2 regions of the Embleya sp. AB8 genome follow, and region 2 is predicted to be linked to the other one. Evidence: riboswitches for the same ligand, from Rfam matches in the RefSeq annotation. Region 2 holds a riboswitch; the other holds the start of a gene.
The links. A riboswitch is a leader RNA that binds a small molecule or an ion and turns the genes downstream of it on or off. The one in region 2 is predicted to bind glycine.
Positions count from the first base shown of each region.

Region 1 (14,221 bases), on a different contig from region 2:
AGTCGCTATCGGCGACCCGACGCCTCGATGTCGCTGCTCGTGGACATGATGACGAACAGCCTGGACGCGGGCTACGCGGAGGCCACCGCACGACGCGCGGTGCGCGGCGACACCGGGATGAACAAGGGCCCCGCGGCGCGCGTGCTGGCCGTGGTGGGCGTCGCGCTGATCGCGATGATCTTGCTGGTCGCCGCGATGAAGGTGCACGCCGCCGCGCCGCAGGCCGAGCGCGAGCGCCATCAGCTGGTGGACCGGATCCACACCGACGAGGCCGAGGTGGACGCCCTCCAGAGCACGGTCGAGCGGCTGCGCGACGAGGTGGACGCGATCCAGGAGGTCTCGCTGCCCAAGGGCGCCAAGGACCGGGTCGAACTGCTCGCGCTGCTCACCGGATCCGAACCGGTCGAGGGCCCGGGCCTGAAGGTGATCGCGGACGACGCCAAGGGCTCGGACAACACCAATGGCAGCGGCGATCCGCGCCAGGCCGAGGCGGCGGCGAACGGCCGGATCATGGACCGCGACCTGCAGCGCCTGGTCAACGGCCTGTGGAAGGCCGGCGCCGAGGCGATCTCGATCAACAACCAGCGGCTGACCGCGCTGTCCGCGATCCGCGCCGCCGGGGCCTCGATCCTGGTCGACAACCGGCCGCTCGCGCCGCCCTACACGGTCCTGGCGATCGGCGACGCGAAGCCGATGCAGGTCGAGTTCATGGTCGGCGCGGACGGGCGTTACTGGCGCGGCCTGGAGGAGAACTACGGGATCCGGGTCAACCTGAGCGCGCAGAAGAAGCTGAAGTTGCCCGCGGCGCTGGGTACTTCGCTGCGCTACGCGCAGGTCCCCGGCAGTGCGCCGCCGACTGCTTCGGGCAAGCCGACCACCGGCAGCCCCACCCCCGGCACGCCGCCCGCGACGCCCTCGGGCCGGAGCGGGCAGCCGAGCGGTTCGGCCCAGCCGACCGCCGCATCGACAGCGTCGCAGAAGCCGACCGAACGAAAGGGTAAACAGTGATCGCGGTCCTCGGCCTGGTCCTCGGGGTCGTGGTCGGGTATATCGCCCGACCCGTGATCCCGCACGAGCTGGAGCCGTACCTGCCCATCGCGGTCGTGGCCGCGCTGGACGCGGTGTTCGGCGGACTGCGCGCGCTGCTCGACGGCATCTTCGACGACAAGGTCTTCGTGGTCTCGTTCCTGTCGAACGTGGTCGTCGCGGCCCTGATCGTCTTCCTCGGCGACAAGCTGGGCGTCGGCGCCCAGTTGTCCACCGGCGTGGTGGTCGTGCTCGGCATCCGGATCTTCTCCAACGCGGCGGCCATCCGGCGGCACGTCTTCCGGGCCTGACGGGGAGTCACACATGGCCGACGAAACGGACGAGACCCGCGGGCGGCATGCCCGGCACGACGAGGATCCGCGCGATCTGGGCATCCCGCGCGCCGCCGAGCCCGAGTCCCGACCCGAGCCCGAGGAGCCGGCGGCGCCCGAGGCGGCGGCGACCCCGGAGCCCGAACCGGAACCGGACGCGCCGACCTCCGCCCGCAAGCCCACGATCGAGACGCGGCGCCCGGTCGACCTCTACCACGAGGGCCGGCACATCCGGGAGCGGATCCGCGAGCAGGCCGCCGAGGTGACCTCGGAGATCGCGCCGATCACCGCGCCGGTGCGCGAATCGGCGCACGAGGCACGATCCGCGCCCCCGGCGCGGCAGCCACCGCCGGGGCGCGAGCCGGGCGGGCGGCCCACGCCGGGCGCCGGGCCCGCGCCCAGGCCCCTGGTCGAGGCCCGCGCCGGGATCGAGCCCCCGCACGCCGGGGCGCACCCGGCGCGCGACACGCCCGGACCGGAAACGGATTCGGCCGCACCCGAGCAGCCGCACACCGGCGAGCCGCCCGCCGCCGAACGGCACACCGGCGAGCCGCACGTCGCCGAGCCGGTCGACGATCAACCCGGCCGCCGCCGACTGCTCGACGCGTTCTGGCCACCACGGGTGAGTCGGGCCCAACTCGTGGGCGCCGTCCTGTTGTTCGCGCTCGGCGCGGGGCTGGCCATCCAGGTCCGATCGAATACCGAGTCCGATCCGCTGCGCGGCGCGCGACAGGAGGACCTGGTCCGGGTGCTCGACGAACTCAACTCGCGGACAAGGCGGTTGGAGGACGAGAAGCACCGCCTGGAGAACAGCCGCACCCAGCTGCAGAGCAGCAACGACCGGGTCCAGGAGGCCCGGCAGCAGAACGCCGCCAAGGCGGACGCGCTGGGCGTGCTCGCGGGCACCGTCAAGGCCACCGGGCCCGGCATCACGCTGACCATCACCGACCCGCAGCGCACGGTCAACGGCGACGTGCTGCTCGACACGCTCCAGGAACTGCGCGCCGCGGGCGCCGAGGTGATCCAGATCAACGACGTACGCGTGGTGGCCGGCACCTGGTTCAACGGCACGCCGCCCGGCGACATCATGATCGACGGCACCAAGGTGCTGCCGCCGTACGTGTTCAAGGTGATCGGCAACCCGCAGGATCTCCAGCCCGCGCTGAACATCCCCGGGGGCGTGGTGAAGACCCTGGAGAAGAAGCAGGCGGGGGCCATCGTCACCCCCTCGCAGGAGGTGCTGATCGACGCCTTGCGGCCTGCGAACAAGCCTGGTTACGCTCGCTCGGCACCGGGCGCCGGTAACGGGTGAGCACACCTGACAGAATCAGTCCGCCGGTCGCCGTCGGTGCGTCACCCATCAGGCAACATCAGGCAAGAAGGGCAGGCTGTCCGCATGTACCCCGCAGATCTCGCGTACACGACGGAGCACGAATGGGTGCGCGTCATGGAAGAGATCTCCGGCACGGTGCGGATCGGCATCACCGAATTCGCGCAGGACGCGCTCGGTGACATCGTCTACGTCACGCTGCCGCCGGTCGGCACCCGCGTCGTGGCCGGCGAGCCCTGCGGCGAACTGGAATCGACCAAGAGTGTCAGCGACCTCTTCGCGCCGTTCGACGGCGTCGTGACCACCGTCAACGACGTCCTCGACGGTGCACCGGAGTTGGTCAACTCCGATCCCTACGGCGACGGTTGGATGTTCGAGGTACGCCTCGACGACCCCGCCGCACCGGCCGCGCTCTTGGACGCGGTCGCCTATCAGAACAGCCTGGGCTCCTGACGGCCCGGCGAAGCGGTAGGCAGTCCATCACCACGACCCACTCCTCCTGCCCCACGGGCGGGCCAGGTTCTCTCGGGGAGGTTCGCCCGTGAAGTTGTTCGCGAAATTGTTCGGTCGTTCCCGTCGCTCCGGCGACGCGCCGGCTGCCGATGCGGGGAGGTCCGGCAATCCGCCGGCCGCTCCGCCGACGATGCCCCCGGGCACCCCGTTCGGGGCGTCCGCGGGTTCACCTCCCGCGCCCGCGCCGCGGCTCGGCGACGCCGACTCGACTGCCGGGCATGTCGCTGTTGACCAGGAACACACGGCGCGCATAAGTTTCGGACAACTCTCGACCGAAGGTCGAGGTTCGACCGGAACCGGTCAGGAGGCCGACGTGCTGGTGTGCAGCGCCTGCGGGCATCACAACCCGCCCGGCGGCCGGTTCTGTTCCAACTGCGGCGCGCGCCTGGGCGCGGGCGCCGAGCGGGCCTCCGAGCAGACCTCGACCATCTCGATCAGCGGCATCGAGGCGCTGGACGCGGAACCCGCGCCCCGCGAGATCCTCACCCCCGAGGCGCAGGCCGCGGTGGACGCGCTGCCCCCGGGCACCGCACTGCTCGTGGTTCGGCGCGGGCCCAACTCGGGCAGCCGCTTCCTGCTCGACTCGGACCGCACCACGGCCGGTCGCCATCCGCAGAGCGACATCTTCCTCGACGACGTGACGGTCTCCAGGAAGCACGCCGAGTTCCGGCGCACGACCGGCGGCTTCGCGGTCGCCGACGTGGGCAGCCTGAACGGCACCTACGTGGGCCGCGAACGGATCGACGAGGTGCCGCTGGCGCCCGGGGACGAGGTACAGATCGGCAAGTATCGGCTGGTCTTCTTCCCCAGCCGGCAAGGACAGATCGGGTGAGTCCGGCGGCGGCCGGCACGGTCTCCATGAGCATCGGCGGGGTGTTGACCCTGCTGCGTCCCGAGTTCCCGGACATCAGCATCTCCAAGATCCGGTTCCTCGAGGCGGAAGGGCTCATCGAGCCGCAGCGGAGCCCGTCGGGCTACCGCAAGTTCGGCCCCGCCGACATCGAACGGCTGCGCTACGTACTGCGGGTGCAGCGCGATCGGTATCTGCCGCTTCGGGTGATCAAGGATCAGCTCGAGGCGATGGATCGAGGGCTCGAACCGGCCGGCCCGACCCCGGCCGAAGCCGAGCACTGCGAGGACCCGGACGGCGATCCGGGATCGGCCGGTCGGGACGGCGCCACGGTGCTGCTCGACCGGCCCGGCCTGATCGCCGCGGCCGGCATCCAGGACGCGGATCTGGCCCGGCTGGAGGAGTTCGGCCTGATCCAGCCGCACCGCCCGCGGCCGGGCGAGCCGGCCGCCGAGGCGGTGGTCTACGACGGCGACGCGCTGGTGGTGGCCCGGTTGGTGGCCGCCCTGGGTCGCTACGGCGTGGAGCCGCGCCACCTGCGCCAGACCAAGGCCGCCGCGGACCGCGAGGCGGCCCTGGTCGAACAGATCGTCGCGCCGCTGCTGCACCGCAGGGGCGCCCGGGCGAAGGCCGGTGCCGAGGAGACCGTGCGCGACCTGCTCGCGCTCACCTCGCGGCTGCACACGGTGCTGGTCACCACGGCGCTCGCGCCGCGGCTCGGCCGCTGATCGGGCACGCGCCGGCGGCCCGCGAAGAAAAAACGACGAATCCCCGACCTATTCGGCCCCCGGGGATCGGTGACCGACAGTCGGGCGCGCTAGTGTGGCGATGTGAACGAGCTAGAGGTTGTGGGCGTCCGGGTGGAGATGCCCTCTAACCAGCCGATCGTGCTCCTGCGGGAGACGGGGGGCGATCGTTATCTCCCCATCTGGATCGGTCCGGTAGAGGCGACGGCCATCGCGTTCGCCCAACAGGGCGTGGTACCCGCGCGTCCTCTGACGCACGATCTCTTCCGGGACGTGCTGGAGGCGTTGGGGCAGGAATTGACCCAGATCCGGATCACCGACCTGCGCGAGGGCGTGTTCTACGCCGAGCTGGTCTTCTCCGGCGGCGTGGAGGTCAGCGCGCGCCCGTCGGACGCGATCGCGCTCGCGCTGCGCACGGGGACGTCGATCGTCGGGAGCGACGCGGTCCTGGACGAGGCCGGCATCGTGATCCCCAACGAGCAGGAGGACGAGATCGAGAAGTTCAGGGAGTTCCTGAACGACATCTCGCCCGAGGATTTCGGCACCACGAGCCAATAGACCGACCCGTCTCGGCCCGGCGCACCCCGAAGCCGTCGACCAAGCGCTCGCCGCTCAGGCGGCGGGCCCAGGTCGGCGGCTTCGTACATCCGCCCGTTGGCGGCCCGTGTGACGATTCGGCACCCGCCGCCCGTTGGCGGCCCGTGAGTCGATTCGGCCCCCGCCGCCCGTTGGCGGCCCGTGTGACGACTCGGCACCCGCGCCCGGGACGCTCCGCCTCCGGGCGTTGGCCCGGTCCGTCCTTGGCGCCGGCGTTTGGTCCCGGCCCAGTCTCGGCTCGACCTCCACGCGGGTGTTCGGTCCCGGCCCCGGTCCGGCTCCCGCTCGGGTGTTCGGTCGGGCTCCCGCTCCGGCCCCGTTCCGGCGTTCCGTCCCGCGCGGGCGTTCGGTCCCGGCCCGGGCCCCCGCTCCGGCGTTCGACCCGGGCCTGGCCCCGGCCCCCTGCTCGGGTGTTCGGCCCGCCCCCGCCCCGCCTCCGCTCCTCCCCGGCTCCGGCGTTCGTCCCGGTCCGGCCACCGCTCGCGCGTTCGCCCGCGGCGTGGCCTTGGCCCGGCCCCGGCCCGGTATCCCGCCCCGGGCACCCGCCCCGGCCCTCGGCCCCGCCCTCGCCCTCGGCCCCGCCCTCGGCCCCGGCCCCGGCCTCGGCCCCGGCCCCGGCCTCGGCCCCGCCCTCGCCCTCGGCCCCGCCCTCGGCCCCGGCCCCGGCCTCGGCCCCGGCCCCGGCCTCGGCCCCGGCCCCGCCCTCGGCCCCGCCCTCGGCCCCGGCCTCGGCATCCGGCCCGGTCCTGGTGTCCGCCTTTGGGGTTCGGCTGCGGGTTCGTTGGGGATGGGTTGCCTTCCGGCCGGGGGCGTTCGGGGTGGCTCGGCCGCTGGCCGACGGTCGTTTGCTCGGCAGGCGGTTCGGGTGCGCCGAGGGTGGTTGTTCGGGGTCGGTCGGGTCTTTGGGTGCCCGATCAGAGGTGGTCTGGGTCGGTCTGTTTCGATCAGTGGCGAAGCGGCCAGACTTACCCGTGTCCGGCAGGTTCAAACCACTCGTGCGAGCAGCGTCACTCGGCGTGCCGAACGGCCCGGTCGTTGACGCGCTGTTGGTGACTGCCTACCGTCGAAATCGACAGTTCCGGGATGACCCCTGCGCGTTGCACCTCGCCGCCTGCGGCCCGGGACTGAAAGAGACTCTCCGCGCCGTACTCGGGCGCGGGGAGACGAAAGGGAGGTCGGCGTGAGCAGCACCGGCGACATCACGGCGGCGGAACGCGCCCGCACGGCACGTCCTCTGCCCGCGACCGACCCCGGTACGGGCCCGCGTCGGCAGGACGTCACGCCCCCCGGCACCCCGTCGGAGGACATCGGCTACCGCGGCCCCACCGCCTGCGCGGCGGCCGGCATCACCTATCGCCAACTCGACTACTGGGCCCGCACCGGCCTGGTCGAGCCGACCGTGCGCCCGGCCCACGGCTCGGGCACACAACGGCTGTACGGCTTCCGCGACATCCTGGTGCTGAAGATCGTCAAGCGGCTCCTGGACACCGGCGTCTCGCTGCAGAACATCCGGATCGCGGTGGCCCACCTGCGCGGTCGCGGCATCGGCGACCTGGCCGGGATGACCCTGATGAGCGACGGGGCCAGCGTCTACGAGTGCACCTCCTACGACGAGGTGATCGACCTGGTCCAGGGCGGTCAGGGGGTCTTCGGGATCGCCGTGGGGGCGGTCTGGCGCGAGGTCGAGGGCTCGCTGGCACAACTCCAGGGCGAGCACACCGGCGCCGGCGAGGCGATCGTTCAGGTTCATCCGGGCGATGAATTGGCCCGCCGCCGGCGCGACAAGGCGGTCTGACCGCCCGCCCGGCCCGCCCGGGAACGGGTGGGAACCGGGCCCTCGGGCAGAACGTCCCCATGGACGTGATCCTTCGACGGCCGACCCTGCCCCGTTCCCGGCGGGCCCAGCGGCGCGGCTACCAGGCCGCCGTCCTGCTCACCGTGGCCGGCCTGGCCCCGATCACGTGGCTGCACCTCTACGTCGGGAACCGGGTCCGCTCGGTCGCCGACGTGCCGCCCCGGGACGTGACGATGGTGCTCGGCGCCGGCGTACACGGCGACCGTCCCTCGGACCTGCTGGCCCGCCGGCTCGACATCGCGCTGGACCTGTACCGCGGCCACAAGACCCGGGTGATCCTGGTCAGCGGGGACGGCGGCGGCAACCGCTACGACGAGACCCGGGTGATGCGGCGCTACCTCGCCGACCGGGGAATCCCGCCGCACCGGATCGTCACCGACGAATCGGGATTCTCCACCTGGGAGTCCTGCATACGCGCGAAGCGGGTCTACGGCGTCGACCGGATGATCGTGGTCACGCAGAGCTTCCACCTGCGCCGTGCGCTCGGCCTGTGCAGGGCCGCCGGGATAGACGCGTACGGCGTCGCCGACCAGTCCCTGACGTGGGGCCACCTCGGTCCCACCCTGTACGGCACCGGGCGCGAGGTGCTCGCCGCGGTCAAGGCGACCGGGACGATCGTGCTCAAGCCGGATCCGCGCGCGAGCGATCCGGAAAGCGACGAGATCCGACGCGCCCTGAGCGAGTGAACGCCGACGATGTCGGACCCGTACGTCATCATTGCCCGGTGTGAGACAGGCACCGGGCATCCTTCATCTCGACATGGACGCGTTCTACGCGTCGGTCGAGCAGGTGGCCAAGCCCAGCCTGGCCGGCAAGGCGGTGATCGTCGGCGGCATCGGTGCCCGCGGCGTGGTGGCCACCGCCTCCTATGAGGCCCGGGTCTTCGGCGTCCGCTCCGCGATGTCCATCGGTGAGGCCCGCCGACGCTGCCCCAACGCCGCCTACCTGAGCCCGCGTTTCGCGCTCTACCGGCAGGTCAGCGACACCGTGATGGAGCTGCTGCACCGGCTGTCCCCGCTGGTCGAACCGCTCAGCCTGGACGAGGCGTTCATCGATCTCGAGGCCGGCCCGCACGGCGGCGGGTTGGACACCGCGCGGGTCACCGAGATCGCCGTCCGGCTGCGCGCCGACATCCATGCCGCCACCGGCCTGACCTGCTCGGTCGGCGCGGCCACCTCCAAGCTCCTGGCCAAGATCGCCTCCGAGGCGGACAAGCCCGACGGGCTGTGCGTGGTGACCCCCGGGGCGGAGCGGGCGATGCTCGACCCGCTCCCGGTGCGCGCGCTGCCCGGGGTGGGCCCGGCCACCGGCGACGTGCTGCGCCGGGCCGGCCTGGACACCGTCGCCGACCTGGCCGCCGTGGACGAGAGCGAACTGGTGCGACTGCTCGGCAAGGCACACGGGCACGGCCTGCACGTGCTGGCGGCCGGGCTCGACGCGCGCCCGGTGGTGGCCGACCGGGACGCGAAGTCGGTGTCGGTGGAGGACACCTTCGCCACCGACCTGGTCGATCGCGAACGAATCACCCGCGAGTTGGACCGGCTCACGATCCGGTGCGTGGAGCGGCTGCGCGCCGCCGGGCGCTCCGGGCGCACGATCGTGCTCAAGCTGCGCCGCTACGACTTCAGCACGCTGACCCGCTCGGAGACGCTGCGCGGGCCCACCGACGACCCGACCGTGGTGCGCGAGACGATCCGCCGGCTGGCCGCGCAGGTGGACGTCACCGGCGGGGTGCGGCTGCTCGGGGTGGGGGTGAGCGGGCTGGCCGACTTCGCCCAGCAGGACCTGTTCGGCGGTGTGGGGGAGGGGCTCGAGGAGTCGATCGAGGAGGCCGCCGAGCCGGCCGAGGAGCAGGCCGCCGAGGCCGCCCCGGACCGGATCTCCTGGTCGCCCGGGCAGGACGTGGTGCACGCGCAGTTCGGGCCCGGCTGGGTGCAGGGCAGCGGGCTCGGGCGGGTCACCGTGCGGTTCGAGGTCCCCGGCGGCCCGCGCGGCCGGGTGCGCACGTTCGCGATCGACGACCCCGCGCTGCGCCCCGGCGAACCGATTCCGTTGCCGGCGCTGAACGACGGCGCACCGCCACGATGATCCGCGCCCGGTGCGCGGGCCTGGACGGATGCTGCGCTGCTACCGTTGAACCGCCCATTACGTTCGCGCGGGAGAGCCCCCGTGTCGTGCACACGAGGCGCCGAAGGAGCAACTCCTCCCCGGAATCTCTCAGGCACCCGTACCGCGTGGTCGTGGGCACTCTGGAAAGCAGGATCCGCGCATGGCTCGCCGAGTCGGGGTGGATGCTCGCCGACGGTGCAAATCGCGCTCGCGGGACCGGTGGGACCGGTGCCACGGGCGCGGTGAAGCTCTCAGGCAAAGATGACAGAGGGGGAGGCCGGTGGACGCGCGACCCGCGTGTCCGTCCAGGAGCGATCCAGGAGGCCTTTCGCGATGACCCCGCGCACCCCCGCCCCCACGCGTGCTCATGCCGTACTCCCCTCCGGGCCCGGCTCGTTGACCGGTCTGGAGGCCGCGTCGCCGTTCACCGGCCGGCATATCGGTCCGGACACCGACGAGGAGGCGAAGATGCTCGCCGCGATCGGCTACGGATCCCTGGACGAGCTGACCGACGCGGCGGTGCCGGCCGCGATCCGGGCGCTCGAGGGCTTCGAACTGCCCGCCGCGCGCAGCGAGGCCGAGGTGCTCGCCGAACTGCGTGAACTCGCCGCCCGGAACAGCGTGCTGACCTCGATGATCGGGCTCGGCTACCACGGCACCTTCACCCCGCCGGTGATCACCCGCAACGTGTTGGAGAACCCCGCCTGGTACACGGCCTATACGCCCTACCAGCCGGAGATCTCGCAGGGCCGCCTGGAGGCGCTGCTCAACTTCCAGACCGTGGTCACCGACCTGACCGGCCTCGATGTGGCCGGCGCCTCGCTCCTGGACGAGGCGACCGCCGCCGCCGAGGCGATGACCCTGGCCCGCCGGGCCGGGCGGGCCAAGAGCGACGTCTTCGTCGTGGACGCGGCCACCCTGCCGCAGACCATCGCGGTGGTCCGCACCCGCGCGGCGGCCCTCGGCATCGAGGTCGTGGTCGCCGACACCGCCGAGGGGCTGCCCGAGGGCGGCTGCTTCGGCGTGCTGCTGCAATACCCGGGCGCCGACGGGCGGGTTCGCGACCTCACCCCCGTGATCGAGACCGCACACGCGCAGGGTGCGCTGGTCGCGGTCGCCGCCGACCTGCTCGCGCTCACCGTGCTGCGCGCGCCGGGCGCGATGGGCGCCGACATCGCGGTGGGCACCAGCCAGCGGTTCGGCGTGCCGATGGCCTTCGGCGGCCCGCACGCCGGCTACCTCGCCGTACGCGACAAGCTCACCCGCAGCATGCCCGGTCGCCTGGTCGGGGTCTCCGTGGACGCCGACGGCGCACCCGCCTACCGGCTCGCGCTGCAGACCCGCGAACAGCACATCCGCCGGGAGAAGGCGACCAGCAACATCTGCACCGCGCAGGTGCTGCTCGCCGTGATGGCCGGGATGTACGCGGTCTACCACGGCCCGGACGGGCTCACCGCGATCGCGCGGCGCACCCACCGCTACGCCGCGGTGCTCGCCGCCGGGCTGCGCGCGGGCGGCGTCGAGGTCGTGCCCGGCGACTTCTTCGACACGCTCACCGTGCGGGTGCCGGGTCGGGCCGAGCAGGTGCTCGCCGCGGCCCGCGCGGCCGGGATCAACCTGCGCCCGGTGGACGCCGACCACGTCGGCATCACCTGCGACGAGACCACCACGCGGGCCCATCTGGACGCGGTCTGGGGCGCGTTCGGGGTGACCGGCGACGTGGCCGCGGTGGACGCCGAGACCGCCGACGCGCTGCCCGCGGGGCTGCTGCGGGACACCGAGTTCCTGACCCACCCGGTCTTCCACACGCACCGCTCCGAGACCGACATGCTGCGCTACCTCAAGCGGCTCGCGGACAAGGACTACGCGCTCGACCGGGGGATGATCCCGCTCGGCTCGTGCACGATGAAGCTCAACGCCACGGTCGAGATGGAGCCGATCACCTGGCCCGAGTTCGCCAACCTGCACCCGTTCGCGCCGGTGGACCAGGCGGCGGGCTACCTCGAACTGATCGACGGGCTGGCCGATTCGCTGGCCCGGATCACCGGCTACGCCAAGGTCTCGCTCCAGCCCAACGCCGGCTCGCAGGGCGAACTGGCCGGGCTGCTCGCGGTCCGCGCCTACCACCACGCCAACGGCGACACCGCGCGCGACGTGTGTCTGATCCCCTCCTCGGCGCACGGGACCAACGCGGCCAGCGCGGTGATGGCCGGGATGCGCGTGGTGGTGGTCAAGACCGGCGAGAACGGCGACGTGGACCTGGCCGACCTGCACGCGAAGATCGAGCAGCACCGGGACACCCTCGCGGTGCTGATGGTGACCTACCCGTCCACGCACGGCGTGTTCGAGGAGGGCATCGAGCAGGTGTGCGCGGCGATCCACGAGGCCGGCGGCCAGGTGTACGTGGACGGTGCGAACCTGAACGCGCTGGTCGGCCTGGCCCAGCCGGGCGGCGCGATCGGCGCCGACGTATCGCACCTGAACCTGCACAAGACCTTCTGCATCCCGCACGGCGGCGGCGGTCCGGGCGTGGGCCCGGTCGCGGTGCGCGCGCACCTGGCGCCGTACCTGCCCAACCACCCGCTCCAGCCCACCGCCGGTCCGCAGACCGGTGTGGGACCGATCTCGGCGGCCCCGTGGGGCTCCGCGGCGATCCTGCCGATCCCGTGGACCTACCTGCGCCTGATGGGCCCGGACGGGCTCAAGGAGGCCACGCAGGTCGCGGTGCTCGGCGCCAACTACATCGCCAAGCGCCTCGCGCCGCACTTCCCGGTGCTCTACACCGGCCCCAACGGCCTGGTGGCGCACGAGTGCATCATCGACCTGCGCGGGATTTCCAAGGCGACGGGGGTCAGTGTCGACGACGTGGCCAAGCGGCTGATCGACTACGGGTTCCACGCGCCGACCATGTCGTTCCCGGTGCCCGGCACGCTGATGATCGAGCCGACGGAGAGCGAGAACCTGCGCGAGATCGACCGGTTCTGCGACGCGATGATCGCGATAAAGGGCGAGATCGACCGGGTCGCCTCGGGTGACCTGCCCGCCGAGGACAACCCGCTGGCCAACGCGCCGCACACCGCCGCGCTGCTCGGCGGCGAGTGGACGCACGCGTACACCCGCGAGGAGGCGGTCTTCCCGGCCGGCGTGGTGCCGGCCGAGAAGTACTGGCCGCCGGTGCGCCGGATCGACGGCGCGCAGGGCGACCGCAACCTGGTCTGCTCGTGCCCGCCGATCGAGGCGTACGGCGCCAACTGACCCCGCGCGCGGCCCGTCCCGATCAGGGGCGGGCCGCGCCGTAGGTCAACAACTGCGCCACCGACGCGGCGAAGTCGGGCTCGGCGGCCAGGTCGCTGCCCAGGACGCCGAACAGCAGCGCGCCGCTGAGCGATTCGAACAGCAGGTCCGCGTCCAGCTCCGGACGGGCCCGGCCGCGCACGATCGCGTCCGCGACGAAGGCCCGGAAGACCGCCCGGACCGGATCCATCCGGGCCACGAGCAGTTCCTTGAGTTCGGGCTGATCGCGATACTCGGCCAGCAGTCCCGGCACCGCGGCGGCGCTCTCCGGCCGGCGGAAGGACTCCAGGGCGGCCTCGGCGAAACGCCGCACGCCGGCGGCGAAGTCCTCGTGCGGCAGCGGCCGGAAGGTCGGCTCGCGGGCCGGGAAGACCGCCTCGTGCACCAGATGCGCCTTGGACGGCCAACGGCGATAGACGGTCGGCCTGGTCACCCCCGCGCGGCGGGCCACCGCGTCGATGGTGACCCGGTTGTAGCCCTGCTCGGCGACCAGTTCGCGGGCCGCGGCCAGGATCAGTTCGTCGGTGCGCGGGTCACGCGGGCGACCGGGCCGGGGGGTGCCGCCAGTGCGCATGGGGGTGGGACTCCGAGTCGTCGCGCCAACATCGTGCCGCCGGCACTGTACCGGGCCGGCGACCGGCCCCACCCCGGACAGGTGAGAGCCGGAGGTCGGTCCGAGGTGACCTCCGGCTCGTCAGGGCCGTGCGAACGGATCAGGCCGCCGAAACCAACCCCACTCGGGGCCGGTGCGGGGCGATGGTGCGTCCGTCCGGCAGCAGTTCGCCCGTGTCCTCGAACAGGACGACGCCATTGCACAGCAGGCTCCATCCCTGTTCGAAATGGGCGGCCACGACGGCGGCGGCCTCACGATCGGGACTGTCCGCCGGCGGGCATTGCGGTCGGTGCTGGCACATCCTCGTACCTTCTCGGTGTCTGCGCGGAGCGCGTCGGGCAGCCTTGCCCGGCAGATCACAGTGTCCGCCTCGAAACGCCCCCGCGCAGGACTTCTCACGGTTCTCACCCGACTGCGCCCAAGATGTGACCACACGTGTGAACCGAGGGGTGTGATCAGCTGTCCGGAGCCCCCACGGCGGCCGGCCGGCGGGTGCGCGCGGCCAGTACCTCGGCGAGTTCGGCCGCGGTGTAGCCGCGCAGCGCCTGCACGCCGCACGGCGCCGGTGCGAGCGGGATCAGCAGGTCCACGCCGCCCGCCTCGTCGGCCAGCCACAGCGCGACCATGTACATCCCGGGCACGTTCAGCAGGCGCGCCTCGTCGCGCCGGAGCATGGTCTGCGGCAGCGCGCGGGCCGCGGCGGCGGCCGGCGCGGTGGCGACGGTGAACGGGCCCTCGACGAACCGGCCGACGCCGTGGCCGGACGGGCCGGTGCGCACCTCGATGCCGCCGACGACCACGTCGCCGGACCACATGAGCCAGCGCCAACCCACCGGGCGGGCGCTGCGCACGCCGCGCTCGGCGACCAGGTCGAGCAGGTCGATCTCGAAGACGCGGTGCGGGAATCCGGCCGTGAGCGCGGCTTGATCGGCGCGGCAGTCGACCGGGAGCGACTC
Region 1 covers NZ_JBMHHY010000021.1:165,329-179,549, forward strand. The annotation lists gene ABIA38_RS29655 (DUF881 domain-containing protein) at 1-1,008, shown strand, start outside; gene ABIA38_RS29660 (DUF1290 domain-containing protein) at 1,005-1,337, shown strand; gene ABIA38_RS29665 (DUF881 domain-containing protein) at 1,786-2,670, shown strand; gene gcvH (glycine cleavage system protein GcvH) at 2,755-3,141, shown strand; gene ABIA38_RS29675 (FHA domain-containing protein) at 3,515-4,033, shown strand; gene ABIA38_RS29680 (MerR family transcriptional regulator) at 4,030-4,779, shown strand; gene ABIA38_RS29685 (bifunctional nuclease family protein) at 4,882-5,355, shown strand; gene ABIA38_RS29690 (MerR family transcriptional regulator) at 6,701-7,189, shown strand; gene ABIA38_RS29695 (SanA/YdcF family protein) at 7,249-7,935, shown strand; gene ABIA38_RS29700 (DNA polymerase IV) at 7,976-9,337, shown strand; glycine riboswitch at 9,396-9,492, shown strand; gene gcvP (aminomethyl-transferring glycine dehydrogenase) at 9,692-12,613, shown strand; gene ABIA38_RS29710 (TetR/AcrR family transcriptional regulator) at 12,636-13,226, opposite strand; gene ABIA38_RS29715 (DUF5999 family protein) at 13,366-13,566, opposite strand; gene ABIA38_RS29720 (hypothetical protein) at 13,721-14,221, opposite strand, start outside.
Region 1: another riboswitch for glycine. It lies ahead of gcvP (aminomethyl-transferring glycine dehydrogenase); the one in region 2 lies ahead of gcvT (glycine cleavage system aminomethyltransferase GcvT).

Region 2 (14,221 bases):
GGGGGCGTCGAGGTCGCCGTCGTTGAGCCACGCCACCAATTCCCCCATGAGTGCGGGGACTTGGGCGGGCTCGGGTGCGGTGTAGGCGGCGACGGTGGGGTCCTCCGGGGAGGTCACGTAGACCGGGCCCTTGCGCCACCGGCCCGGCCGCTTGGTCACGTGGTGGCCCTGCATCATGAAGTGCAGGCCGTTCAGGAGCCCGGTGTCGTAGCGGAAGTCGTCGCCCGCGTCGGAGAGGCCGTGGATGTAGGTCGTCGCGCGCTGATACCCCTCGACTTCCACGCGTGTCTCCTCGGACGCATGGAGGGGTTCGGCTCCCGAGAGAAGAGCCTCCACGTCGTCCACGGACGCCGCGTATCCCTCGATCGTGTTCGAGCCGGCGATCGCGCGGGCGGTCAGGTTACGACGCAGTTGCCCGGACCAGCGCAACTCCGGACGAAGCATGTGGAGCAGTCGCGTGCGCATCTCCTCGATCTCGTGGAGGGCACGCGCGTCGCGATCGTCCAGGCTGGGCACATCGAAGAGCATGACTCGATGACGCCATCATCCAGACATTCTTGCAAGCGCCATTGCCGGCCGATTGCCTATGAACTTCACAGCGCGAATGGCCATAGGTACAACCAGGAAGTCTCGAAACTGATTACGTCACCGACCCGCAGCTCATCACGTCGAGTCACTTCGAAACTGAGAATACCCAGTCCCAATCTCATCGTTACCCAGGGAAGCGAGTCACGGCCCACGCTGTCGAGGGCTCCTGAAACGACCAGCACGCCATCCGGGCGATACACGAAGCCTGTGGGCCCTCCCACAGGGGGTCAACGCCAATCAATTAGGTCATCAGAGACCTCCAGCTCGACATCGTAATGAGCGTCCACAACGGGGGTGGATTCACCGCACCAGACCCCGACTCCCTCGCCCACCGAGGATGTGAAGGCCACCAATTCGGGGTCGATTCCATGCCTTTGAACAACCTTGATCTGCATGACCTACTTCTTTGCGTAAGGCATATGGACGACTGCATTACTGGCAATCCACGTATTGCTTGAGGCTGCAATGTTGGTGTTCTTGGTCGGGGTCGGGGTCGGGGTCGGGCCTCGCGGTGACGCGGCCGCCGATGCCGGTGACGGGTGGGTGGTGATGCCGGCAGTGTCGGCCCAGGCTTTCTCCAGGCGGCGCCTGGCGTCGTAGGCGAAGCACTGGATGTCGGTGGTGTTGTTGTCGCGATTGGTGCTGATCGACGTTGTCGTGTGACCTCGATCGAGCAGCGGTCCGCCGCCTGTTCGGCATGGCGGGACATCGGGTCGAGGGCGGGCCGGGGGCCGGCCGTTTGTCAGTCGGGGTAGGGCTCGCGGTAGAGGTCCGCGTGTACCTCGTTGTGGATCTCGTTGCGGGCCCGGCGTACTTCCGGGCCGGCCAGGTAGTGCTGGGTCCGTGCGTGTCCGATCGACTCGATCAGGTCCAGGCGGCGGAGGGTGCGCAGGTCGCCCAACGCCTGATCCCTGGTCAGGCCCTCCTCGGTCTGGTAGGTCGTGCGGCGCAGGGTGCCGTTGGTTGCGGCGTACAGGGCGGAGACGGTGCGTTCGTCGAGGCCTTCCCGGCGTGCGAGGGCTTCGAGGCGGAACCACAGGCGGGCGGCGGTTTCGAAGCGGCGTTGTACCTCCTGGGCCTGGAGGTGGTGGGCGGTGAGGCAGAACCTGATCCACGAGTGCGCGTCGCGGTCGGGTTGCCAGGTTCCGGCCTGGACGGAGCGCAGCGCGGCGTAGTACTCGCGGGTGTTGAAGTCGTCGGCGCCGAGCCACTCCTCGATGCTGGAGAACTCCGGGGCGAGGACGCCGTCCCGGGCCAGGACGAGGGTGTGCACGGCCCGGGACATGCGTCCGTTGCCGTCGCGCCAGGGGTGGATGGAGACCAGGTTGAGGTGGGCCATCGAGGCCCGGACCAGAGCGGGGACGTCCGGCTCGTCGTTGCCCACCCGCGCCAGGAACTCGTCCATCAGGTCCGGGACTTCGTCCGGGTCGGGGGCCGTGTAGACCGGCGGGCGGTTGGGTCCGCCGGAGACCCACACGCCGCCGGTGCGGTACTCGCCGGGCCGGGTCTCGTCGTCGGTCCTGGTCATCATGAAGTGCAGGGCGGAGAGGAGCGTGTGATCCCACGAGAAGAGCCGGAAGCCCGACGCTCGTTGGATATAGGTGAGCGCGTCGCGATATCCGGTGACCGCGCCCCGGGTCGCATCGTCCGTCTCGGCCGAGATCTCCCCGCCCGCCACCAACGTCTCGGCATCCTGGGCGGTGATCGTGTAGCCCTCGATATGCGTGGACCCACGCACCGCCGCAGCGGTGAGCGACCGCCGCAACTGCCCCTCCCAGCGCCGCGGTTCGGCCAGGCGGTGCCGGAATTCGGTACGGAACGCCTCGATCTCGCGGATCACCCGCAGGTCGTCGGGGGTCAGGGGCGGGGTCGCGTACAACATCCTCCGATACTACGACACACGTAGGGTCGGTGTGGCGTCGTTTCGGCCCGGCCCTGCGGCATTGCGGAGCAGCCCCACCCCGCAACGCCGCAGGGCCGGCGGGGGGTGGCCCCGACGGCCCTGCGGTTGTCGTTGGTGGTGCGGTGAACCCGACCGATCGATCAGAGGTTCGGGTACAGCGGGTGCTTCTCGGCCAGCGCCGTCACCCGCGCCGCCAGGGTCGCCTTGCAGGTGTCGTCGAAGCCGGGGAGGAGGGCTTCCGCGATGATGTCGGCCACCTCCTTGAAGTCCGCCTCGTCGAAGCCCCGCGTGGCCAACGCCGGCGTGCCGATGCGCAGGCCGCTGGTGACCATGGCCGGCCTCGGGTCGAACGGCACCGCGTTGCGGTTGACCGTGATGCCGATCTCGTGGAGGCGGTCCTCGCCCTCCTGGCCGTTGAGTTCCGAGTCGCGCAGGTCGACCAGGACCAGGTGGACGTCGGTGCCGCCGGTGAGCACGGTGATGCCCGCGTCGGTGACGTCCTTGCGGGTGAGCCGCTCGGCGAGGATGGCCGAGCCGGCCAGGGTGCGTCGCTGGCGGTCCTTGAAGTCGTCGGAGGCGGCGATCTTGAAGGCCACCGCCTTGCCCGCGATCACGTGCTCCAGGGGGCCGCCCTGCTGGCCCGGGAAGACCGCCGAGTTGATCTTCTTGGCGTACTCCGCCCGGGAGAGGATCACCCCGCCGCGCGGGCCGCCCAGGGTCTTGTGGGTCGTGGTGGTGACCACGTCCGCGTACGGCACCGGGCTCGGGTGCAGGCCCGCCGCGACCAGGCCCGCGAAGTGCGCCATGTCGACCATCAGGTACGCGCCGACCTCGTCGGCGATCCGGCGGAACTCGGCGAAGTCGAGCTGCCGCGGGTAGGCCGACCAGCCCGCGATGATCATCTTCGGCCGGTGCTCCTTGGCCAGGCGCTCGACCTCCTCCATGTCGACCCGGTGGGTCTTCTCGTCCACGTGGTAGGCGACCACGTGGTAGAGCTTGCCGGAGAAGTTGATCTTCATGCCGTGGGTGAGGTGGCCGCCGTGGGCCAGGTCCAGGCCGAGGATCGTGTCGCCGGGGGAGAGCAGTGCGACCATCGCGGCGGCGTTGGCGGACGCGCCCGAGTGCGGCTGTACGTTCGCCGCCTCGGCGCCGAACAGCTCCTTGACCCGGTCGATGGCGAGCTGCTCGACCACGTCGACGTGCTCGCAGCCGCCGTAGTAGCGCCGGCCGGGGTAGCCCTCGGCGTACTTGTTGGTCAGCACGGATCCCTGCGCCTCGAGCACCGCCACGGGGGCGAAGTTCTCGGAGGCGATCATCTCCAGGGTGTTCTGCTGGCGGTGCAGCTCGTCGGTGACGGCGGCGGCGACCTGCGGGTCCACCTCGCCCAGCGGACGGTCCAGGATCGTCACGGTTGTCAGCTCCTCGATCGGGTCGATCTCGATCATTCGCCGCAGAACGCGGCGTATTCGTCGGCCGACAGCAGGCCCTCGGCCTCGCCGTCGATGCGCACCTTGAACAGCCAGCCCTCGCCGAAGGGGTCGGAGTTCACCAGGGCCGGGTCCTCGGCGACGGCGTCGTTGATCTCGACCACCTCGCCGGAGACCGGCGAGTAGAGGTCGCTGACCGACTTGGTGGACTCCAGTTCGCCACACGGCTCGTCGGCGACGACCACCCGGCCGACCTCCGGAAGCTCGACGAACACCACGTCACCGAGCGCGTCGGCGGCGTGCTTGGTGATGCCGACGACGGCGGGGGAGGCCGCCTCGTCGAGCCACTCGTGTTCCTTGCTGTAGCGCAGGTGCTGGGGTGCTTGCACGGGTCCATTCTCCATTCGAATGCGGGTGGTCTGTTGCTCAGGTTGATTTGTAGCTGTTTGTACTGATAGGCGAGACGAGTAAGTGAGACGAGTAAGTGAGACGAACCCGGCTCAGCCGCGCTTGTAGAACGGCAGTGCGACCACCTCGGCCGGTTCGAGCTTGCCTCGGATGTTCACCGCCACGCGCGTGCCCGGCTCGGCCCGCTCCGACGTCACGTACGCCATTGCGATCGGCACGCCGAGCGTCGGCGAAGGTGCCCCGGAGGTGACCTCGCCCAGCGCCTCGCCGGTCTCCGCGTCCACCACCGGGTAGCCCGCGCGCGGCACCCGCTTGCCCGGCGAGGTGAGCCCGACCAGGGTCCGACGCACGTCCGCCGAAGCGGCCGCCAGCGCGTCGCGCCCGACGAAGTCCGCCGGCTTGTCCAGGCGTACGACCCGGCCCAGATTGGCCTCGTACGGCGTGGTGTCCCGGGTCAGTTCGTGGCCGTACAGCGGCATGCCCGCCTCCAGGCGCAGCGTGTCCCGGCAGGACAGGCCCGCCGGCACCAGGCCGTGCGGCTTGCCCGCGGCGAGCAGCGCCTCCCACAGCGCGACCGCGTCGCCCGGCGCGGCGAACAGCTCGAAGCCGTCCTCGCCGGTGTAGCCGGTACGCGCGAGCAGCACCGGTACGCCGGCCACCTCGGTACGCAGGATCGCGTAGTACTTGAGCGCGGGCAGATCGGCGTCGGTCAACGAGCCGACGATCTCGGTCGACGCGGGACCCTGGACCGCGAGCAGCGTGTACTCCTCGGACGCGTCGCGCACGCTCGCCTCGAAGCCCTGCGCGCGGTACTTCAGGCTGCCCGCGACCACGTCGGCATTGGACGCGTTGGCCACCACCACGAAGTGCTCGTCGCCCAGCCGGTACACGATCAGGTCGTCGACGATGCCGCCCTCTTCGGTGCAGATCATCGTGTACCGGGCACGATCCACACCGATCTTCGACACGAAGCCGACCAGCGCGTGGTCGAGTGCGCGCGCCGCCTCCGGGCCGGTGACCTCGATCTCGCCCATGTGGGTGAGGTCGAACAGGCCGGCCGTGGTGCGCACCGCGTTGTGCTCGTCGCGCTCGCTGCCGTAGCGCAGCGGCATCCGCCAGCCGGCGAAGTCGGTCATCGTGGCCCCGAGCGCGTCGTGTACGGCGTCGAGCGGGGTCCGGCGGTCGGTGGTCATGCGAAGACTCCTTCGAGGGGTCGCCGGCGCGAACACCCGGCGGGCGCGGGCCGGTCGGGGGCGCACTCGATCGGCGCGGCGCAGGGGTCGGCGATCGGCGCCGGACGGCGCGGCGCGTGCCGCGGCGAAGACGAGGACCGCGACGAGTGCGAGTACTGCAACGAGTACGAGTACTGCGGCGAAGACGAGGACCGCGACGAGTGCGAGTACTGCGACGAATACGAGGACAAAGGGGGCTCCCTGCCATGGCTTTCGGCCCTTTTCGACCGGTATCGGTCGAAAAGTGGGTGCCCTCCCCTTCTGTCATCGGAACCTGAGAGCTTCACCGCCTGCGACCCGAAACAAAGAAGAGGAAGCAGGCGATTTGCACCGTGGGTGAGCCGCACCGACGGTGCGACTGCTTTCCAGAAGTGCCTGACCCATGCGGTATCGGTGCCTGAGAGATTCCGGGGAGGAGTTGCTCCTTCGGCGCCTCGCTCGCTGACGAGGACTCTTCCGCGTGGGGTCGACGGCCGTTATGAGGTTGTGCCCGGCATGCTAGCGCGTGCCGTCAATCCCCCGCCGGGTCCGGTGGGATCCTCGCGATGCCCGCTCGCGCCGGCTCGCGACCGCTCGTGCGCCCGGTGCGGCAGCATGCGCACGGCACGTGGGTGCGGCGCGCATTCGGTACAGGGGGAGGATTCGTGGGGACGGACTCGGCGGGGGCGCATACCGGCGCCGCGACGGGCGGCGTGCTGGTGCCCCGGTCCGTGCACGATCTCCGGGCGGAGCGACCCGGGCCGGCGACATCGGGCGAAGTTCCGGCGGCCACCGCAGTGGTCGACGTGCTGGCCTATCCCGCCGCCTGCGTGCTCGTGGTCACCGGTCTCCCGGGCGCGGGCAAGAGCACGCTGCTGGCCCGCACCATCGCCCCCGGGCCGCGGGTCGCCGTACTGGACGCGGACGTGGTTCGGGCCCGCTGGGCGGGACGGGCCGGCCGGCTTCCGTACCGGGTCTATCGGCCGCTGGTCCGCCTGTCGCACTACGGCGAGGTGGCCCGGGCGCTGCGCGGCGCCGGCGCGGTGGTCGTGCACGACAGCGGGCGCAATCCGATCCTGCGTCGGGTACTGGTACGCGCGGCCCGCCGGCGCGGCGGTTCGGCGCACGCCCTGCTCCTGGATGTGCCGGCCCATCAGGCACTTTCCGGCCAACACGAACGCGGGCGCGGGGTGTCCACGTCGGTGTTCGCCCGGCACCACCGCGAATGGCGCGAACTGCTCGCCCGACTGTCTCCGTGGTTGGCCGCCGGACCCCCGCTCGCGGCGGCCCCCGACGGCTTCGGCTCATGCGTGCTGCTGGACCGAACCGCCGCGCGGCATCTCAGGCAAATCGTTTTCGCAGATCCCGTCCCAGCGCAGTCCCGACGGCGGCCGGCGGGCAGGTCGTAAACTGCGGCGGACACCAGAGGAGCACCACCATGCCGTTTCCGGCCAATCCCGTGGAGAGCGCGCTCGTCGCGGCGATGCACGATCCGTCCAGGGCCGAAGCCCTGTTCGAGGCGCTGGCCGAGGCGGACGTGTGGGTGCCACTGCCCGAGGGCGGCGGCCCCGCCGACACCGAACTGACGCTGCCGACCACCGAGATCGGCGGCCGGCCGTACGTACCGGTGTTCTCCTCCGAGGAGCAGTTCCGCCGGCTGGCCGGACCGATGGGGTGCACGGTCGCGCCGATGCGCGAGTTTGCGCGCGGGTTGCCGGCGCACGTGGGGATCGCGGTCAATCCGGGCGGCGAGGTGGGCATCCCGATCCCGCCGCAGGGCGTCCTGGAACTGGCCCGGCTGCCCGGGGTGGGGGCGCGTGGCGCGCGGGTACGGCTGTACGAGCCGGACGAGGAGCCGATGGACTTCCTGATCGCCGCGGCCGCCGAGTTCACCCACGTACCCGTCGTGCTCAGCGCCCGGCGCGGCCTCGGGGTGATCGAGTCCGATCCGCCGTGCCTGTTCATCGGCGTCGAGTTGGACCGCTGGCAGGAGGAGGACCGGCTGGCCGCGGTCGGCGCCCTGGAGCGCGCGCTGGGCCGGGCCAGGTCGCCGTGGCCGGTGAACGTGGTGCTTCTCGACGTGGCGCAGGATCCTGTGGGGGACTGGATGCTGGAGCGGGCCGAGCCGTTCTATCTGCGAGCCGACCAGCGCTGAGCACACGCGCGGCGCGACGTCGGTACGGGTGGCGGGTGGCGGGTAGTGAGTGGCGGGCGGCAGGCAGCGGGTTCGGGGAGGACGTCGTCGTGAACCAGGTCGAGCAGGCGTTGGGCCAGGTGGCGCCCGGGCGCTACGACGCCTACGAGCGGATGCTCCAGGCGCTCGCCGGGGCGCACGTGTGGATGCTCCTGTGGCAGGGGCAACCGGGCAGTCCCGACGCACAGTACGGGAACATGGACGTGGCCGGGTGGCGCTACGCCCCGGCGTTCACGTCCGAGGAGCAACTGCGGGCCAGCGGCTGGGATCGTTCGTTCGAGATCTGTCCGGTCATCGACATCGCCGGCTCGCTCTACCCCGACCGCTGGGGCCTGTGGCTGAATCCGCACGCCCAGGGCGGCGGCGTCGGGGTGCCCTACCTCGACCTGCGCCGGATCGTCGGCGGCCTGGACCGACTGATGGCCGGCCCCCTCGAAGTCGGCGAACCAACCTTGTGGGACCCGGCGTTCCACACCATGCTGGGCGCCGAGCTGTTCCGGACGCAGGTGGTCCGCGCCGCGCACCGGGCCTGGGTGCGACCCACCGTCGGACCCGAACGGCTGGTCATCGGGCTGCGCCTGACGGACAATCAGCCGGCCACGATGCAGCGGATGCGCGACGCGATGGCCCGCGCATCGGCCGCCGCGCCACCCGGCCTGACTCTGTCCTCGGTGGCCCTGGACGACCCCTTCGACCCGGTCGCCGGGTATCTCCGAGACCACACAAGGCCGTTCGTCGGCCTGGACCTCCTCGGTCAACCCCCACTCCCGCCGCACTGACCCGCGCCACCGCGCCGAACGCGGTGACCAACTCCCCGACGCACGTGGCGAATCCGCCCAGGCCCACCCGTGCCCGCGCAGTGACCCGCACCACGTCACCCGTGGCCATCCGCGCACCACGCCACCAACACCAACCCAGGCCACCAACACCAACCCGCGCCACCAACACCAACCCACGCCACCAACACCAACCCGCGCCGTCTCGGCCCGAGCGCCCCGCCCGGCGCCAACCGCCACATCAGACACTGATGCCCCCAAAAAACTGACGTCACGTCATCAACCGCTGCCTTGTTGTGATTTCGTGACCGATCTACGCGGATCATCCGGTGAATCGGGTCCGCCTAATCACGGTTCAATAAAGGTATTCGCCGACCCCTGTTGGTGACCCCCGTCACGGAGGAGTCTCACCCGGACGACAGATCCCGAAGATCATCGGGATCGCAATGCCGGGTATGGCGACGGGATCGGCGATCCCGAGCCGCCGTCGCATCCGTGAGCGGGGAGGGTCGATCCATGACGGCACCGATCGAGACCACCGGTGTGGCCCGAGAGGCGCACCCCGAAGCGAGCGCCGAGGCCAACGGCGCGCGCATCGAGGGTCGTTCGCTCGGCCAGATCGCGTGGGCCCGATTCCGTCGCGACAAGGTCGCGATGGCCGGTGGCGTGGTGATCATCTTCATGGTGCTCGTGGCGATCTTCGCGCCACTGATCACCGACCTGATCGGCGGCGGACCCACCGAGTACCACGACGACCTGCTCGACCCGGTGCTCAATACCCCCACCGGCAGCTTCGGCGGGGCGAGTTGGGACCATCCGTTGGGTCTGGAGCCGGTCAACGGGCGCGACGTGTTCTCGCGCATCTGTTACGGCGCCCGGATCTCGATGCTCGTGGCCTTCCTCGCCACGCTGCTCTCGGTGGTGATCGGCGTCGTACTGGGCACCATGGCGGGCTACTTCGGCGGTTGGGTCGACGGCCTGATCAGCCGCGCGATGGACGTCTTCCTGGCCTTCCCGCTGCTCCTGTTCGCGATCGCGATCGGCAGCAGCCTCCAGGGCGAGGCGTTCGGCCTGAAGGGCGACACGCTCCGGGTGACCGTGCTGGTCTTCGTGATCGGCTTCTTCAGTTGGCCGTACATCGCCCGCATCGTCCGCGGCCAGACCCTGTCGCTGCGCGAACGCGAGTTCGTCGAGGCGGCGCGCAGCCTGGGGGCCACCGACCGGCACATCATCTTCAAAGAGCTGATGCCGAACCTGGTCGGCCCGATCCTGGTCTACTCCACGCTGCTGATCCCCACCAACATCCTGTTCGAGGCCGCCCTTTCTTTCCTCGGGGTCGGCGTCCAGGAACCCACCGCCTCGTGGGGCGGCATGCTCTCGCGCGCCGTCCCGCACTACGAGGACGCGCCGATGTTCATGGTCGTCCCCGGCGTCACGATCTTCATCACCGTGCTCGCGTTCAACCTGCTGGGCGACGGGCTCCGAGACGCCCTCGACCCGCGCAGCCACTGAGCCACACCGTTCCATCCCCGGTTCCATCCCGCTCTATCCCGCAAGTCCCCACGAGGAGGCACGACCAGCGATGAAACACCCGGTAACTCGCAGGCGCAGGGCCCAAGCGCTGATCGGCATGGTGGCGGTCACCGCGATGGCCGCCACCGCGTGCGGCGGTGGTGGCGGTGGCGGGACGAAGAAGTACACCCCGAGCAACAAGGCCATCAACGAGATCGTCAACCCGTCCACCAAAAAGGGCGGCACGGTCAAGCTGGTCAGCTCGGACAAGTTCGACTCGCTCGACCCGGGCGACATGTACTACGCGTCCGCGTGGAACTTCTCCCGGCTGATGGCCCGTCCGCTGCTGACCTTCAAGCCGGCGCCGGGCAACGCGAGCTACGAGTTCCAGCCGGACCTGGCCACCGACGTCGGCAAGACCGAGGACGGCGGCAAGACCTGGACGTACCACCTGCGCAAGGGCGTCAAGTACGAGGACGGCACCGAGGTCAAGGCCTCCGACGTCAAGTACGCGGTGGAGCGGACCTTCGACAAGGAGATCCTGCCCAACGGCCCGGGGTACTTCGCCCAGTACCTGGACCCGGACGGCACCTACAAGGGCCCGTACAAGGACAGCGCGCCGGACAAGCTGGGCCTGAACGCGATCGAGACGCCGGACGACTACACGATCGTCTTCAAGATGAAGGAACCGTTCGCGGACTTCAACTACCTCGCCGCGCTCCCGCAGACCGCGCCGGTCCCGCCCGCCAAGGACACCGGCAAGGAGTACGTCAAGCACCCGATCGCGACCGGCTCGTACATGGTCGACGGCAGCTACGAGCCCGGCAAGGCCGTCAACCTGATCCGCAACCCGCACTGGGACCCGAGCACCGACCCGCTGCGCAAGGCGCTGCCGGACCGGATCGAGCTCCTGGAGAAGCAGGACGCGAACGACGTCGACAACCGGCTCTTCGCGGGCACCGCGCAGCTCGACGTGGTCGGCACCGGCGTGCAGTCCCCGGCGCAGAACAAGATCCTGACCGACCAGAAGCTGGCCGGGAACGCGGACGACGCGGTCTCCGGCGCGCTGGCCTACCTGGCGATCAGCTCGAAGACTCCGCCGTTCGACAACGTGCACTGCCGGCGCGCCGTGCAGTACGCGGTCAACAAGTCGCAGCTGCAGCGCGCGCAGGGTGGCGAGATCGGCTCGGACATCGCCACCAACCTGATGCCGCCGACGCTGACCGGTTCCAAGGTCGCCGACATGTACCCCAACGGTGCCAAGAACACCGGTGACGTCGCCAAGGCCAAGGACGAGCTCAAGCAGTGCGGCAAGGCGGACGGCTTCTCCACCGTGCTGACCGCGCGTTCCAACCGGCCCAAGGAGGTCGCGGGCGCCACGTCGGTGCAGAACGCGCTCGAAAAGGTCGGCATCAAGATCGAGATCCGCCAGTACCCCTCGGGCGACTACTTCTCCCAGTTCGCCGGTGTCCCCAAGTGGGTCGCGGACAACAAGGTCGGCATCATGTTCATGCAGTGGGGTCCCGACTTCCCCACCCAGTTCGGCTTCTTCCAGCAGATCGTGGACGGCCGGGCGATCAAGCCCGCCGGTGGCACGAACCTGTCCGAGCTGAACGACCCCGCGGTCAACGGCCTGATCGACCAGGCCACCCGCACCGTCGACCCGGCGCAGAGCGCGGCCATCTGGCAGCAGTTGGACCAGAAGGTGATGGAGTCGGCGGTGATCGTCCCGTTCGGCTGGACCAAGTCGCTGCTGTATCGCCCGACGAACGTGACCAACCTGGTCGTCACGCCCGCGTACTCCGGGATGTACGACTACCTCAACATCGGTATCCAATAAGCCTGCGACGAGGTCAGTAGCCCGAAGGAGAGGTGAAGGCCCGTCAGTTCCGGTGCGGGGAGCGGTGATCCCGCTCCCCGCACCGGACCGGGTCGCCGGCTCATGATTTTCTACCTGCTCAGGCGGCTGGCGGGAGCGGTGGTGCTCCTGTTGATCGTCACCATGGCGGTCTTCGCCATCTTCTTCCTGATTCCGCGTCTGGGAGGCGCCACAAGCGACCAACTCGCGGCGCGCTACGTCGGCAAGTCACCCACCCCGGCCGCGATCGAACAGGTCAAGCACAGCCTCGGCCTGGACAAGTCGGTGCCCGAACAGTACGGGAAGTTCGTCAAGGGCATCGTCGCCGGAAAGGACTACGACACCGGAGTGCGGAAGGTGCACTGCGCGCCGCCGTGCCTGGGCTTCTCCTTCCGCAACAACCTGGAAGTGTGGCCACGCCTCAAAGACCGGATCCCGGTCACCGCGTCGCTGGCCGCCGGTGCCGCGGTGTTGTGGCTGGCCTCCGGCGTGGCGATCGGGGTGATCTCCGCCCTCAAGCGCGGCAGCCTGCTGGACCGCTTCTCGATGGGCTTCGCACTCGCGGGGGTATCCCTGCCACCGTTCTTCACCGGCCTGTTGGCACTGTCGTTGTTCAGTTATCAATGGCCGATCTTCAAGGGCGTGCACTACGTGTCCCTCCTGGACAATCCCGGGAGTTGGGCCTGGAACCTGGTGTTGCCCTGGTTGACCCTGGCGTTCCTGTACGCGGCGCTCTACGCCAGACTCACCCGCGCCGGCATGTTGGAAACGATGAGCGAGGACTACATCCGCACCGCGCGCGCCAAGGGATTGCGCGAACGCGACGTCATCGTCAAACACGGGCTGCGCGCGGCGCTGACCCCGATCCTGACCATCTTCGGCCTGGACGTCGGCCTGCTGCTCGGCGGCGCGATCCTGACCGAACAGGTCTATTCGCTGGACGGCATCGGCAAGTTCGCCGTCGAGGCGATCGGACAGCAGGATCTGCCCGAAGTGCTCGGCGTGACCATGATCGCCGCGATCTTCGTGATCGTGGCCAACCTCGTCGTGGACCTGCTCTACGCGGTCGTCGATCCCCGGGTGAGGACCTGATGCCCCGTCTGCTACCGCGCCGCAAGCGGGACACCGCGGCCGACACGCCCCGACTCGCCCCGGCCGGCCCGCCGCCGAAGGCCGAGAACTTCCTCGAAGTACGCGGCCTGACCGTGCACTTCCCCACCGACGACGGCCTGGTCCGCAGCGTCGACGGCGTCGACTTCGCGCTCCAACGCGGCCGAACCCTCGGCATCGTCGGCGAGTCCGGCTCCGGGAAGAGCGTCACCTCGCTGGCGATCATGGGCCTGCACGGCAACACCAGCGCCCGAATCGGCGGCGAAATCTGGCTGGACGGCCACGAGTTGGTCCGCTCGACGCCCGAGCAGGTACGGCTGATGCGCGGTCGCCGAATGGCGATGATCTTCCAGGACCCGATGTCCTCGATGCACCCGTACTACACGGTCGGCCACCAGATCATCGAGGCCTACCAGGTACACAACCAGGAGACCCGCAAGCAGGCCCACGCGCACGCGATCGACCTGCTCGGCCGGGTCGGCATCCCGCGCCCGGACCGGCGCGTGGACGACTACCCGCACCAGTTCTCCGGCGGCATGCGACAACGCGCGATGATCGCGATGGCGCTCAGCTGCGACCCCGAACTGTTGATCGCGGACGAGCCGACCACCGCCCTGGACGTCACCGTGCAGGCCCAGATCCTGGACCTGATCCGGGACCTGCAACGGGAGTTCAACTCCGCGGTGGTGATGATCACCCACGACCTGGGTGTGGTCGCCGAACTCGCGGACGACGTACTGGTGATGTACGCCGGTCGGGCGGTCGAGCACGGCGCCGCGCGCACCCTGTTCGAACAGCCCCGACACCCGTACACCTGGGGTCTGTTGGGCTCGCTGACCCGACTCGACCGGGACCGTCAGGAACGGCTGATGCCGATCAAGGGCAGCCCGCCGAGCCTGATCTCGCTGCCCTCGGGCTGCGCGTTCCGCACCCGCTGCCCGTACGCGGACCACAACGACGGGCGCGAGAAGACCGAGGTCCCGCAACTGCTCGAGATCGAACCGGGCCACCGCACCGCGTGCCACCTCGATCTCGGGGAGCGCGAGCGGATCTGGACCGAGGAGATCGGGCCGCGCCTGTGAACGCGAGTGGGCACGTGGGCGGAAACGCAGACGCAAACGCGGACGCAAACGGAAACGGGAACGGGAACGCGGAAGTGGCCGAGAGCGCCGGAGCAGGAGACGACGTGAAGGCTGCGAAGGCGGGCGGCGTGGCAGCCGGGACCACCGGGACC
Region 2 covers NZ_JBMHHY010000029.1:23,204-37,424, reverse strand. The annotation lists gene ABIA38_RS35200 (Fic family protein) at 1-528, opposite strand, end outside; gene ABIA38_RS35195 (hypothetical protein) at 816-983, opposite strand; gene ABIA38_RS35190 (Fic family protein) at 1,331-2,470, opposite strand; gene glyA (serine hydroxymethyltransferase) at 2,632-3,936, opposite strand; gene gcvH (glycine cleavage system protein GcvH) at 3,933-4,307, opposite strand; gene gcvT (glycine cleavage system aminomethyltransferase GcvT) at 4,419-5,519, opposite strand; glycine riboswitch at 5,810-5,933, opposite strand; glycine riboswitch at 5,934-6,027, opposite strand; gene ABIA38_RS35170 (AAA family ATPase) at 6,203-6,946, shown strand; gene ABIA38_RS35165 (enhanced serine sensitivity protein SseB) at 6,976-7,692, shown strand; gene ABIA38_RS35160 (enhanced serine sensitivity protein SseB C-terminal domain-containing protein) at 7,782-8,510, shown strand; gene ABIA38_RS35155 (ABC transporter permease) at 9,024-10,019, shown strand; gene ABIA38_RS35150 (ABC transporter substrate-binding protein) at 10,090-11,859, shown strand; gene ABIA38_RS35145 (ABC transporter permease) at 11,962-12,969, shown strand; gene ABIA38_RS35140 (ABC transporter ATP-binding protein) at 12,969-14,069, shown strand; gene ABIA38_RS35135 (ABC transporter ATP-binding protein) at 14,174-14,221, shown strand, end outside.